DNA from 4 places in the Lacticaseibacillus huelsenbergensis genome. Region 3 is predicted to be linked to each of the others. Evidence: predicted binding sites of a transcription regulator. Region 3 holds the regulator's gene; each other region holds the start of a gene.
What was found. Region 3 encodes HrcA, which represses chaperone genes, less so after heat shock. Its sites were predicted from a motif close to TTAGCACTCNNNNNNNNNGAGTGCTAA; they were not measured.
Positions count from the first base shown of each region.

Region 1: the regulator HrcA is predicted to act here: its motif matches at 1,822-1,848, upstream of groES (co-chaperone GroES).
Region 2: the regulator HrcA is predicted to act here: its motif matches at 1,494-1,520, upstream of LHUE1_RS13995 (ATP-dependent Clp protease ATP-binding subunit).
Region 4: the regulator HrcA is predicted to act here: its motif matches at 1,318-1,344, upstream of LHUE1_RS08795 (Hsp20/alpha crystallin family protein).

Region 1 covers NZ_CP120687.1:385,018-388,170, reverse strand. The annotation lists gene LHUE1_RS01720 (LCP family protein) at 1-998, opposite strand, end outside; gene LHUE1_RS01715 (CPBP family intramembrane glutamic endopeptidase) at 1,079-1,723, opposite strand; gene groES (co-chaperone GroES) at 1,878-2,159, shown strand; gene groL (chaperonin GroEL) at 2,195-3,153, shown strand, end outside.
Region 2 covers NZ_CP120687.1:3,017,660-3,020,812, reverse strand. The annotation lists gene LHUE1_RS13995 (ATP-dependent Clp protease ATP-binding subunit) at 1-1,392, opposite strand, end outside; gene LHUE1_RS13990 (hypothetical protein) at 1,612-1,803, shown strand; gene LHUE1_RS13985 (phosphocarrier protein HPr) at 1,946-2,212, shown strand; gene ptsP (phosphoenolpyruvate--protein phosphotransferase) at 2,212-3,153, shown strand, end outside.
Region 3 covers NZ_CP120687.1:2,817,014-2,820,166, reverse strand. The annotation lists gene ribF (riboflavin biosynthesis protein RibF) at 1-158, shown strand, start outside; gene hemW (radical SAM family heme chaperone HemW) at 160-1,305, shown strand; gene hrcA (heat-inducible transcriptional repressor HrcA) at 1,464-2,510, shown strand; gene grpE (nucleotide exchange factor GrpE) at 2,578-3,153, shown strand, end outside.
Region 4 covers NZ_CP120687.1:1,932,100-1,935,252, forward strand. The annotation lists gene LHUE1_RS08780 (AAA family ATPase) at 1-190, shown strand, start outside; gene LHUE1_RS08785 (helix-turn-helix transcriptional regulator) at 316-645, shown strand; gene LHUE1_RS08790 (hypothetical protein) at 804-947, shown strand; gene LHUE1_RS08795 (Hsp20/alpha crystallin family protein) at 1,452-1,928, shown strand; partial or broken gene LHUE1_RS14375 (hypothetical protein) at 1,922-2,148, opposite strand; gene mutY (A/G-specific adenine glycosylase) at 2,356-3,153, shown strand, end outside.

The DNA.
Region 1 (3,153 bases), 660 kb from region 3:
TGAGTATTCTTGGCGTTTTGTTTGGTTTCTTCGTTGCTGATGGTTTCGGTTTGCAGGCCCAGTGCTTTGCGCAGTTTATCGGAAACCCGCTGCATTTCGGCATCGGATGCGATTTGATAGGCACCGTCGCCGACCCAGGCGTTAACCCCTTTGAGATGATCGGTTGTGATGGTTTTGGCAGCGCCGCGATAGTTCATGAAAATGCTTTGCATATCGGCAAAACTCAGATTAGTTGCAATGTTTTTAGAAATCGTGTCCATGAGTTTGGTGAAGTTACCAAGCGATCCGACAGAAACGGCTTTTTTCAAAATTGCCTTGATGACTTGTTGCTGGCGCTTTTGCCGGCCATAGTCGCCTTCCGGATCAGCGTGGCGCATTCGTGAGTAGGCAAGTGCCATGTTGCCATTTAAATGCATGCGACCCTTTTTGAATTTCTGGTTACCGGTGTAAGGATCCTGGAATGAAAACGGAACATCAACGTCAATCCCACCGACCGCATTGACGACTTTTTCCAGCGCGCCCATGTTGATCGTCAGATAATAAGAAATCGGCACATTCACAAGTTTAGAGACTGTGTTGATGGCCATATCAGAACCGCCGACATTGTATGCAGCGTTGATTTTCTGCATATTGAACTCTTTGGTGCCAATCAATTCAGCAGCCGTATCGCGGGGAATGCTGACCATGGTGGTTTTGTTGGTCTTCGGATTGACGACGGCCACAATCATGGTATCGGAGTTGCCCTTTTCAACGCGTCCTTCAGCACCGGTGTCGACCCCGAGCAGGAGTACTGCAAATGGTTTCTTTTGGGCGATGTCCGTGCTGACGTGTTTGGTGGCATGGTATGTATTGTCGATGGCATATTTTGCCTGGCTATAGAGGCGCAGGGCATAGGCGCCAACCGTAAACAGGCCGACAATGACGATTAAGCCGATGAGGCGTCCCCAGCGAAAACGTTTAGGCGGTTGACGGTGGCGGTGATTTGAACGGGTCTCCATTTTTGAACGGCTCCTTTATAAAAACATTATTTCCATTATAGAAGATTGAATGCGCCAACGAGATTAATATTCGATTACGTTTACAGCGCGTGGGCAATGTAATATAGCCAGACCACCCATAGTGCACCGACATGGGCGATGATGGCAGTGCTGATGGCGCCGGTGTGACGGTAATCATAGGCCAGAACCAATCCGACTAAGGTCGCGCTGAGCCAGTGGCCGCCTGGTTGAGTCACGGCAAATAACAGACTGGCGATCAAAGCGCCACCGAAAACGCCAGTGACATTAACCAGATTACCGAACAATACTTTACGAAAAGCCAGCTCCTCCAGAACGGGAATGGCGAGGCCGATTGCCAAAAAGTACCAGGGATTGGTGGTCATACTGGAAAGCTGCTGATGAATCTGGCTATTGGTTTGCGGCATTTTAAAAAGGATCATTTCAAGCCATGAGCCGACTAACTGAGCAGCCAAGACGCCGGCAATGCCGATGACACCCCAGAAAACGCGCTGTTGTGGTGCGAGGACGCCAGGGGCTTCAATCGCGTTGGCAATGACCAGTTGCCGTTCGCTATACGCCGCAGCAATCATTGCGATGACACTGATTAAGGTCACAATACCAAGGCTGAGCCGCCCAACCGGCATGAATTGGAAAATCAAAAGGTTAGCGATAAACGTGACGAGGTAAGCACCGACAACGGAAAAGGCATGTTTTTGCAGTGACATATAGGGGACTCCTTTGAAAAAATATCTGAAATTAGTATAACATTCCCGGGTTTTGGGGTTGCATTCACCCGGAAAACTCGTTATAGTTACTTTTGTAGTTAGCACTTAGACATAGCGAGTGCTAAATCAAAAAATGTAATGTGGAGGGATTGCCTTGTTAAAACCATTAGGAGATCGCGTGATTGTCGAGGTCGTTGAAGAAGAGGAACAGACTGTTGGCGGCATTGTTTTAGCCAATAATGCCAAACAAAAGCCGCAAACCGGCAAAGTTGTCGCAGTAGGTGAAGGCGCTTTGACACCGGAAGGCAAGCGTCTGCCAATGGCCGTTAAAGTTGGCGATACTGTATTATACGACAAATACGCCGGCTCTGAAGTAAAGTATGAAGGTCAAGACTACCTCGTACTGCACGAAAAAGACATTATGGCAATTGCGTAAAAAATAATCGATCAATTTTGAGGTGAATAAAAACAATGGCAAAAGAAATTAAGTTCTCTGAGGATGCACGTACCGCCATGCTGCGTGGCGTGGATCAATTAGCAAACACAGTAAAAACAACTTTAGGACCAAAAGGCCGCAACGTTGTTTTGGATAAGAGTTATGGCGCACCGGAAATCACCAACGACGGTGTTACGATCGCCAAGTCAATTGACTTAGAAGACCATTACGAAAACATGGGCGCTAAGTTGGTAGCGGAAGTTGCATCCAAGACAAACGATATCGCCGGTGATGGTACCACAACCGCAACGGTTCTGGCACAAAGCATCATTCGCGAAGGTATGAAGAACGTGACTGCCGGTGCTAACCCTGTTGGCATTCGGACAGGTATCGAAAAGGCAACCAAGGCAGCGGTTGACGAACTGCACAAGATCAGCCACAAAGTTAACGGCAAGAAGGAAATCGCCCAGGTTGCTTCGGTTTCATCTTCCAATGAAGAAGTCGGCAATCTGATTGCGGACGCCATGGAAAAAGTTGGCCATGACGGTGTTATTACCATCGAAGAAAGCAAAGGGATCGACACTGAACTTTCTGTTGTTGAAGGGATGCAGTTTGATCGCGGCTATCTGAGTCAATACATGGTAACCGACAATGATAAAATGGAAGCTGATCTGGACGATCCATATATCCTGATTACCGATAAGAAGATTTCCAACATTCAGGACATCCTTCCACTATTGCAGGAAATCGTTCAACAAGGTAAGGCACTGTTGATCATTGCTGACGATGTTGCCGGCGAAGCATTGCCAACCCTGGTTCTTAACAAGATTCGTGGTACCTTCAATGTTGTTGCAGTTAAGGCCCCTGGCTTTGGCGATCGGCGCAAGGCACAACTGGAAGACATTGCAACCTTGACCGGTGGCACCGTGATCAGTTCCGATCTTGGCTTGGATCTGAAGGATACCAAGATTGAACAATTGGGTCGTGCCGGCAA
Region 2 (3,153 bases), 200 kb from region 3:
GAAGCCAATACGGTTACGGCGAATGGCCCGCGCAACCTTGTCAACCGCCTCGTTTTGACCGATGACGTGTTTTTCAAGATCGCTGGCAAGGTTCTTCAACTGTGCCTGTTCTTGTGCTTTCAGTTCACCGACAGGAATGTTGGTCTTTTCTTCGACAATCTTTTCCATGTCCTTTTCGGTGACGGTTGGCACTTCATTTTCAGGTAGATTTGATTGTTTCTTGGCCATGTCTTCTAATTTCGTGACTTGATCGCGATAGAAGGCGGCTTTTTCGTAATCTTCCTGTTTCAGTGCTGCCTGCTTTTGTTTCTCGGCATCCGCAATCTTGGCTTTGATTGTTTCAGGATCAACGGTTGCAATCGTCAGATTCTTGCGAGAACCGGCTTCATCCAACAGGTCAATGGCCTTGTCAGGCAAAAAGCGATCCTGAATGTAGCGGTTACTGAGTGTAGCTGCGGCTTCAATCGCGGCTTCCGTGTACTTAACGTGATGGAAGTCTTGATAACGCGGCTGCAAGCCTTTCAGAATTTTAATGGTTTCGTCAACGCTTGGTTCTTCAACCATGACGGGCTGGAGTCGCCGAGCAAGCGCGGAATCTTTTTCAATTTGCCGATACTCGTCGCTGGTGGTTGCACCAACCAGTTGCAATTCGCCACGAGCGAGGGCAGGTTTCAAAACGTTGCCTGCATCCATGCCGCCTTCAGCGTTGCCGGCACCGACAATTTCGTGAATTTCATCAATAAATAGGATAATGTTTTTATTTTGTTTGAGTTCATCGATCAATTGTTGCATCCGCTGCTCGAATTGACCACGAATACCCGTTCCTTGAACAAGGGAAACGACATCGAGACGAATGACGTGACGATCCTGTAGCTTTGCCGGTACGTCGCCATTGGCAATCTTCAAAGCCAAGCCTTCGACGACAGCGGTTTTACCGACACCGGCTTCACCGATCAGAACCGGATTATTCTTCGTCCGGCGATTCAGGATTTCGATCACCCGCGAGATTTCTTTGTCGCGGCCGATGACCGGATCAATTTGGCCTTTGCGTGCCTGTTCGGTCAGATCAACACCGAATTGACCCAGTAATCCCTTACCACCATTGCCATTGCGGCCGTTGTTACCATTGCCGCCGCGTCCTGCCTGAGTAGGCGGGATCTGCGCGTTAGGCTGTTGCGGCCGAGCCATTCCCTGATTCATCGCACGGAAGATATCATCTAAGCTCCCGAACCCAAACGGATCAGTAGCATTTGTTGGATTCATATTTCCTCCTGCTTGTTTCTTGAGTAATTGATAACAGTTTTGGCAGAGATTGATCTCCTGCCGCGTTCCGTTAACAACGGTTGAAAGATGAATAGTGGCTGGATTCTTATGACAGTTTTCACATAACATTTTGTCACAACCTTCCTGTCTAATTAGGTGCCACATATAGTCGAAAAAGGTTTGACCTTTCTTGACCTATGGCAATAGTATACACCCTTATGTTGAGAATGCAAGCACTCGACACACAAGAGTGCTAAAAAGTTCCAAATATTTCAGTGATATCAGGCATTAGCGCTTTTTCAATGCCTACTTTTATGCTAACCTTATGGAGTGAGGTGAGGCAAATAGATGACTCAGGATTATGTCGCTTTAATGGATGAGTTAAAGACTGGTCAGCGTGACAAGATCACGGTGACGCCCGAAACATTCATGGCGTTTCGGGCGGCATGGACAAATTATCCCGATCGTGAAGAAATTGTGGGGACGGCCAAACGCGATGGTGTCATCGAATACCATTACCGGTCAGTTGATTCCCGCTAAATAAGCGTCAAATCTCATGTGACGCTTGTGGCAAGCTACAAAAAATGGTAAGGTTTACATGAATTGTTTTAGGTGTTAGTGTGCCTATAAACTATTCGGAAAAACACTAGAAATCTAGTTAATATGAAGGAGCAGATCAGTCATGGAAAAACGTGAATTTAACATTATTGCAGAAACCGGGATCCACGCACGTCCGGCAACCTTGTTGGTACAAGCAGCCAGCAAGTTCAACTCAGACATCAACTTGGAATATAAAGGTAAGAGCGTTAACCTCAAGTCCATTATGGGTGTTATGAGTTTGGGTGTTGGCCAAGGCGCCGATGTTACCATTTCTGCTGAAGGTGCCGACGAAGCAGACGCAATTGCTGCTATTACCGATACTATGAAAAAAGAAGGCTTGGCTGAATAATGGCTGAACATTTGAAGGGAATCGCTGCTAGTGATGGGATCGCCACAGCGAAGGCCTATTTACTGGTTCAACCTGATTTATCATTTGACAAAAAAACGGTTGATGATCCTTCAAAGGAAATCAATCGGCTGAAGCAGGCACTTGATCAAAGTAATGATGAGTTAAAGGTTATCCGTGCAAAGGCCGCTGAATCGCTTGGCGAAGAAGAGGCTCAAGTTTTTGATGCCCATATGATGATTTTGGCTGATCCTGACTTTACCGGTCAGATCGAATCCAAGATCAAGGACGAAAAAGTAAATGCCGAACAAGCTGTGAAGGAAGTTTCCGAATTCTTCATTCAGACCTTTGAAGGCATGACTGATAATCCATATATGCAGGAACGTGCTGCCGATGTTCGCGATGTAACAAAGCGCATTATGGCGCATTTGTTGGGTCGTACATTGCCGAATCCGGCGTTGATTGATGAAGAAGTCATTATCGTGGCTCACGATTTGACCCCTTCTGACACGGCACAGCTCAACAAGAAGTATGTGAAGGCCTTCGTCACTGATATCGGTGGTCGGACGGCTCACAGCGCGATCATGGCGCGTTCATTGGAAATTCCTGCTGTTGTCGGAACCGATGACGTCACCAAGAAGGCCCAAAACGGTCAATTGATTTCCGTTGACGGTCTGACTGGTGAAGTGGTCATTGATCCTTCGACGGATGAGGTTGCCAAATTCAAGCAAGCTGCTGAAGCATTTGCCAAGCAAAAGGCTGAATGGGCGCAACTGAAGACGGCGAAATCCGTGACGGCTGATGGCAAGCATTTTGATGTTGCGGCTAACATCGGGACCCCTAAGGATCTTGATGGTGTGCTGGCAAATGGTGCTGAAGGTATCGGCCTGTATCGTACCGAATTCCTTTACATGGATTCTTCCGAATTGCCGACTGAAGACGAT
Region 3 (3,153 bases):
TGCTGGATTTTAGCCGTATGATTTATGGCAAAACTGTTCAGGTTCGTTGGTACCACTATCTACGCGGTGAAGTGAAATTTGCCAATGCAGAAGGCCTGATTACCCAATTAAAGAAAGATGAAACGGCAGTCCGTCAGTATTTTGCGAGGAAGGGTTGAAATGGCAGGCGCATATATTCATATTCCGTTTTGCGAACATATTTGTTACTACTGTGACTTCAATAAAGTCTTCATTGAAGGACAGCCGGTTGATGACTATGTTGCGATGTTGCTTAAGGAAATGCGAATGGTCATGGCTGAGCATCCTGATGAGAAAATCGAAACGGTCTATGTCGGTGGAGGAACACCTACAACGTTGACGCCCAAACAGTTAGCGACACTTTGCCAAGGCATTCGCGACATCTTGCACTTCAATTCTGGTGAATTCACGTTTGAGGCGAACCCCAATGATTTGCTGACGACCGATAAGTTGCAGGTTTTACATGATTATGGTGTCAATCGACTTTCAATCGGGGTTCAGTCTTTTAACAACGATGTCCTCAAACGGATCGGACGGATTCATCGCGCCAAGGACGTGTATGTCGCGATTGCCAACGCCAGAAAAGTCGGTTTTGATAATCTGTCGATTGATTTGATTTTCCGATTACCTGATCAAAGCCGGGACGATTTTTTAAATAGTCTACAAAAAGCCCTCGATTTAAATTTACCGCATTATTCGACGTATTCACTCATTCTTGAACGGAAAACCATCTTTTATAATTTGATGCGCCAAGGCAAATTGCGCTTGCCAACGCAGGATGTCGAAGCCGATATGTATCAGGATGCCATTGATCTAATGGAGGCACACGGCAGACATCAATATGAAATCAGTAATTTTGCCAAAGATGGTTATCAATGCCAACACAATCTGCTTTACTGGCAAAATGACAAGTACTTCGGCTTTGGAGCTGGTGCGTTTGGTTATCTTGGGCGCGATCGGTATCACAATTATGGTCCGATCAAACAGTACCTAACGCCGCTTCACACCGATCATTTACCGGTTTTGGCCCATCATTTGGTTCCGGTTTCCGAACAAATTGAAGAAGAAATGTTCCTTGGCTTGCGAACCATGCGCGGCGTAAGTGAAAAACGCTTCTATCAGCGCTATCATCTGACCGTTGATGCCGTTTATGGCGAGACCGTACCTGAGTTGGAAAGCCAAGGCTTGTTACAGCGCGATGATGGTTTCATTCGGCTGACCAACAAGGGCAAGTTTTTAGGCAACGAAGTCTTTCAACAGTTTTTGCTTGACGAGCCGCTTATTTAAACGGCTCTTTTTTCTTGAAAAAATGGCCGCCACTGGCTAGAAACACCGAAAACACTGAAGATTTTAGCAATGTCGCCTTGACTTTGCTAACAGTGCTTGGTATATTATTCAGTGTATTAGCACTCGTGCGAAACGAGTGCTAAAGGTGAGGTGAGAAAATGTTGACGAAACGGCAAGTGCTCGTCTTAAAAGAAATCATCCGCCTGTTTACTGAAAGCGGAGAGCCGGTTGGTTCAAAGCGATTGATGCGCGAGCTGCCCATTCATGTCAGTTCCGCCACAATCCGTAATGATATGGCGTCGCTAGAAGATGCCGGTTTGATCACCAAGACCCACAGCAGTTCCGGGCGCGTACCGTCAACGCAAGGCTATCGTTATTATCTCGATCACCTTGTTGAACCGGTGCGTGTTTCGCATCAAGAACTGGCGACTATCAAGCAGGCATTTAGCCAGCGATACAATAAGATGGATGAGATTGTTGCGCAAAGTGCGCAAATTTTGTCTAATCTGACGAGTTACACGGCCATTAGCTTGGGACCTGAAGTAACCAATATCAAGCTGACAGGTTTTCGCCTTGTTCCATTAGGCAATCACCAAGTCATGGCGATTTTGGTCACGAATAACGGTAACATTGAAAACCAGGTCTTTACCGTATCGCAAAACATCTCATCCGATGAGCTCGAAAAGGCGATTCGAATTGTCAATGATCAACTCGTTGGACTGCCACTAATTCAAGTTGCACAGCGGCTGAAAACCGATGTGCCTTCGATGTTAATGCAGTATCTGACCAGTCCTGAAGGCTTCTTGGATATCTTCGGTAACGTTTTGAAATCTGCTGCTTCCGAGCGCTTTTACGTTGGCGGGCGGTTGAATCTGATGGATTACCTAGGCGATTCCGATATCCATGAACTGAAAAAGATTATGTCATTGATTGACGCTGATCACGGTGATCTGACGGAACTGCTTGGCGGACCGATTCGTCAAACGCCGGTTCAAGTACGCTTGGGTCCAGAGCTTAAGCCAATTGATTTGGCCAACCTCAGTTTAATCACCGCTAGCTACGATGTTGGTGACCACGGCACCGGGATGATCGCCTTGCTAGGCCCGACGCAGATGCCTTATTCGAAAATGATCGGACTGCTGGATGTTTTCCGTGAAGAGCTGGCAAAACGGTTGACGGATTATTATGCCAACTTTGATCAATAAAAATTAAAAAATATTTGTTAGTGTGGATCCATGAATGCCAGCAAATATGGTTTAAAGGGAGGATACCATGGCAGAAAAAAAAGCAAAGCAAACTGCAGCAGATACCGCCAAACAGGCAAAACAACCTGCTGAAGCGTCAGGATCTTCGCTTAAAGAAGACATTCTGAAAGAAAGCATCGCTGATCTCAATGATCAACTAAAAAGCAGCCAACATGATGGCGAGCAGTTGAAAAAAGAACGTGATGAATTCGAAGATAAATATCTGCGGGCAGCCGCGGAAATTCAAAATATGAATCATCGGTTCGAAAAAGAGCAACAGAAACTGCTGAAGTATGACGGCCAGAAGTTAGCAAAGGCGATTTTGCCAGTTGTCGATAATCTTGAACGTGCGCTTGCAACCGAGGCCAAAGATGATAGTGCTGCTTCATTGAAAAAGGGTGTCCAGATGGTTTATGACCACTTGGAACGCGCTTTGAAAGAGAACGGCATCACTGCCATTGATGGCACAGGCGAAAAATTTGATCCGAATACCCAACAGGCCGTACAAACAGTCGCGGCTGATGACAAACACGCAGCTGATACTGTCGCGCAGGTCCTGCAAAAAGGGTATTATCTCAAAGATCGCGTTTTACGCCCTGCTATG
Region 4 (3,153 bases), 880 kb from region 3:
GGGATTCGGCAGTTTGGACACCAATAGCCTTGATGTGGCCATGAACGCCCTCGAGTCATTGGAAGGCGAATCGCGGCTGATCGGCATTATATCCCACGTTACGGAATTACGCGATAATATTCCCGATCAGCTTCAGGTACAACCGGCAGGAACCGGGCGCAGTCGGCTGAAAGTGTTGCATATGGCTTAGTTAAGGGATGTTGAGCGCGGTGCGACAAAAGTTTTACTTGATAGGAATATACCCATATGGTAATGTTCAATGAAACGATTGGTATTTTTGCAAGCACTGAACATGGCCATTGCCAGGACGGATTTATGTTTGAAGTAGACTTTAATGATTCAGCACCCATGAACATTGTGCCAACGACTTCGGCAGCTGATGCGTTGAAGGAATTGATGGCATATCACAATATTACGCAGTCTGAGTTTGCGGAGCACATTGACGTTTCGCAAAAGCAACTCTCATTTATTTTGAATCGGCATGCGTATATGAGTATCAATGTTGCGCGGAAAATTGAGCAAGCCACTGGTCTTAGTGCTAGATGGCTTTTACAGCTTGACTTTAATTATCGGTTGTCACAGGCTGAGACCGATGACCTTGCTCAGGTTAAACGGTTTGAGTGGGCGAAACCCCAAAAGAATTAAGCTTGAAAAACATATGCTGGAAGGCCAAAAATTCATTTGTTCTTCTCCTGAGTCGGTGATCAGATTAAAATTTGGTGTGTCAAGGTGCCATTTAAGTGGTATAACAGAAGTTGAAAGGGTCAAACCTTCTAACTCACACCAAAAAGAGGCGACATCACATGGCATCATTGAGCAAAGAACAGAAGAAAGCTTTGATCGCTAAGGTCGAAAAGGAGCGCCAAGAACATCCTGAAAAGAAACCTAAGAAGTCAGGTTTCGAAACGATTGACGAAGAAGCAGAACGCCTTGAAAATGAAAACTAATTTTTAGCTGAGTCATGGATTCCAAATGAGAAATTGTTTGGGATCTTTTTTTGTGAGCGTGAGCCAGCGCGCTTAAAAGCTGGAGTATAAGTTATAAGTGGCCTTGGGCTTGATGACCCGGGCTTGGTCATTGCGACCAAGGTCCTTATACGCAGGCTTCTGCGCTGGCGAGCGCGTTATAGAACGTAACAGCCCAACCTATCTTTGCAGACAATAGAACAAATACCGATGCCGCTAAAATCACTTACGGCCACAACCAAAAGTACCCCGATGATGGCTACTTCCAACAAAGGTATAGGTAAATACACAACCCGAAAACACAGTAATGACGCCCCATAACAACCGCTAACCAAACTTTTTTCAAAAAACTTTAGCACTCGGCGTTCACAAGTGCTAATTTGTGGTATAACTATAGGTGGAGCGAGGGAGAAGGAACAAAGGCTCCGGAGCTAAGATCGTTCTCCTGAATCCCCAAAGTCTCTGATTGAAAGGAAGTTATCTGTTATGGCTAATGAAGTTATGAATCGTCGTAATAATGAGTTGATGAATGATGTTAATGATCCGTTCTTTGACAACTTGGCACGTCGGTTCTTCGGCCCGGTATCTGACTGGATGGATTGGGCAACTCCTTCCATTGCCAGCACGGCCGTCAACGGATTGCTGACTGACGTTAAGGAGACCAAGGACGCTTACGAAGTTCATGTTGATGTTCCTGGGATCGATAAGAACAACATCAAGTTGAACTACCATGATGGCATTTTGAGCATCAATGTTCACAAGGATGACATCACAGATCACGCCGACAAGAACGGCAACGTCATGATGTCCGAACGCAGCTATGGCACGATGAGTCGGAGCTATCAACTGCCAAACGTTGATGACAGCAACATCAAGGCAAACTACAAAGATGGTGTTCTTAACATCACATGCCCAAAGTTGACTGAATCAAAGGAGTCTGGTCACAACATTGAAATTCAGTAATGGATTGAGTAGTGTTTGTCGTCAGGCGGCTCAAGACTCACGAACTGCATTGCAAGCATGATCAGAAGCGGCACCACTGTCGTTGATGGGCAAAACCCAGTAGTAAGCAAAACGAATCGATGAGAATTGCAGCAGTTGCAGTGATCATTGAACCGTAAAAAGAAATCACCTCTGCGATACGTATGATCGTAGGGGTGATTTTTTTGTGAGCGTAAGCCAGCCCGCTTAGAAACCGGAGTGTAAGTGGCCTTGGGCGTGATGGCGGTCTTTGCCATTGCGTCCAAGGTCCTTACACGCAGGTTTCTGGGCTGGCGAGCGCGTTATAGAAAGCGAAACTTAACCATTCCATTGCCTCAAATAGAACAATCCCCATCAAGCCACCAAACAGTTTCCCAACACCAAACTCCATGGTAAGCTAACTTCTATGATGACAAACAACAAATTAATGGATTGGCCGCCAGAAAAAGTAGCGGCATTTCAACAGGCACTTTTAGATTGGTATGACGGACACGCGCGAACGCTGCCGTGGAGGCAAGATCATGACCCTTATCATGTGATGGTGAGCGAATTAATGCTCCAGCAGACTCAGGTTCAGACAGTGATTCCGTATTACAAACGCTTCATGACACAGTTTCCAACTGTCGAGGCGTTGGCCGCAGCACCGGAAGCGGCAGTTTTGAAGGCTTGGGAAGGTTTAGGTTATTATTCACGGGCGCGGCGCCTACAGCAGGCAGCGAAACAAATTGTGAATGATTATGGTGGAAAATGGCCACAGACGTCAGCTGAGTTACAAACATTGGCTGGCATCGGCCCTTATACAGCCGGCGCGATTGCTTCGATCAGCTTCGGCGAAGTTGTGCCTGCGATTGATGGCAATGCGTTTCGGGTGTTTGCCCGCTTGTTCAAAGTGGACGCCGATATCGCGCGGCCGCAAACGCGCCAAGTGTTTTACGATCTGATTCGCCCATTAATTCCAAAAGATCGTCCTGGTGATTTCAATCAGGCCGTGATGGATCTTGGCTCAAGCTATATGTCCGCCAGTCACCCGGATCCCGAACACTCGCCTGTGCGTGACTTTGATGCAAGTTACCGTGATGGCGTTGTGGCAGATTATCCGGTTAAAACGAAAAAACCGCGACCAGTTGTGCATCGCTATTTTGCTTTGGTCGTGCGCTCTGATGCCGGTTATTTGTTCGAGCAGCGTCCTAGTACCGGTATGTTGGCA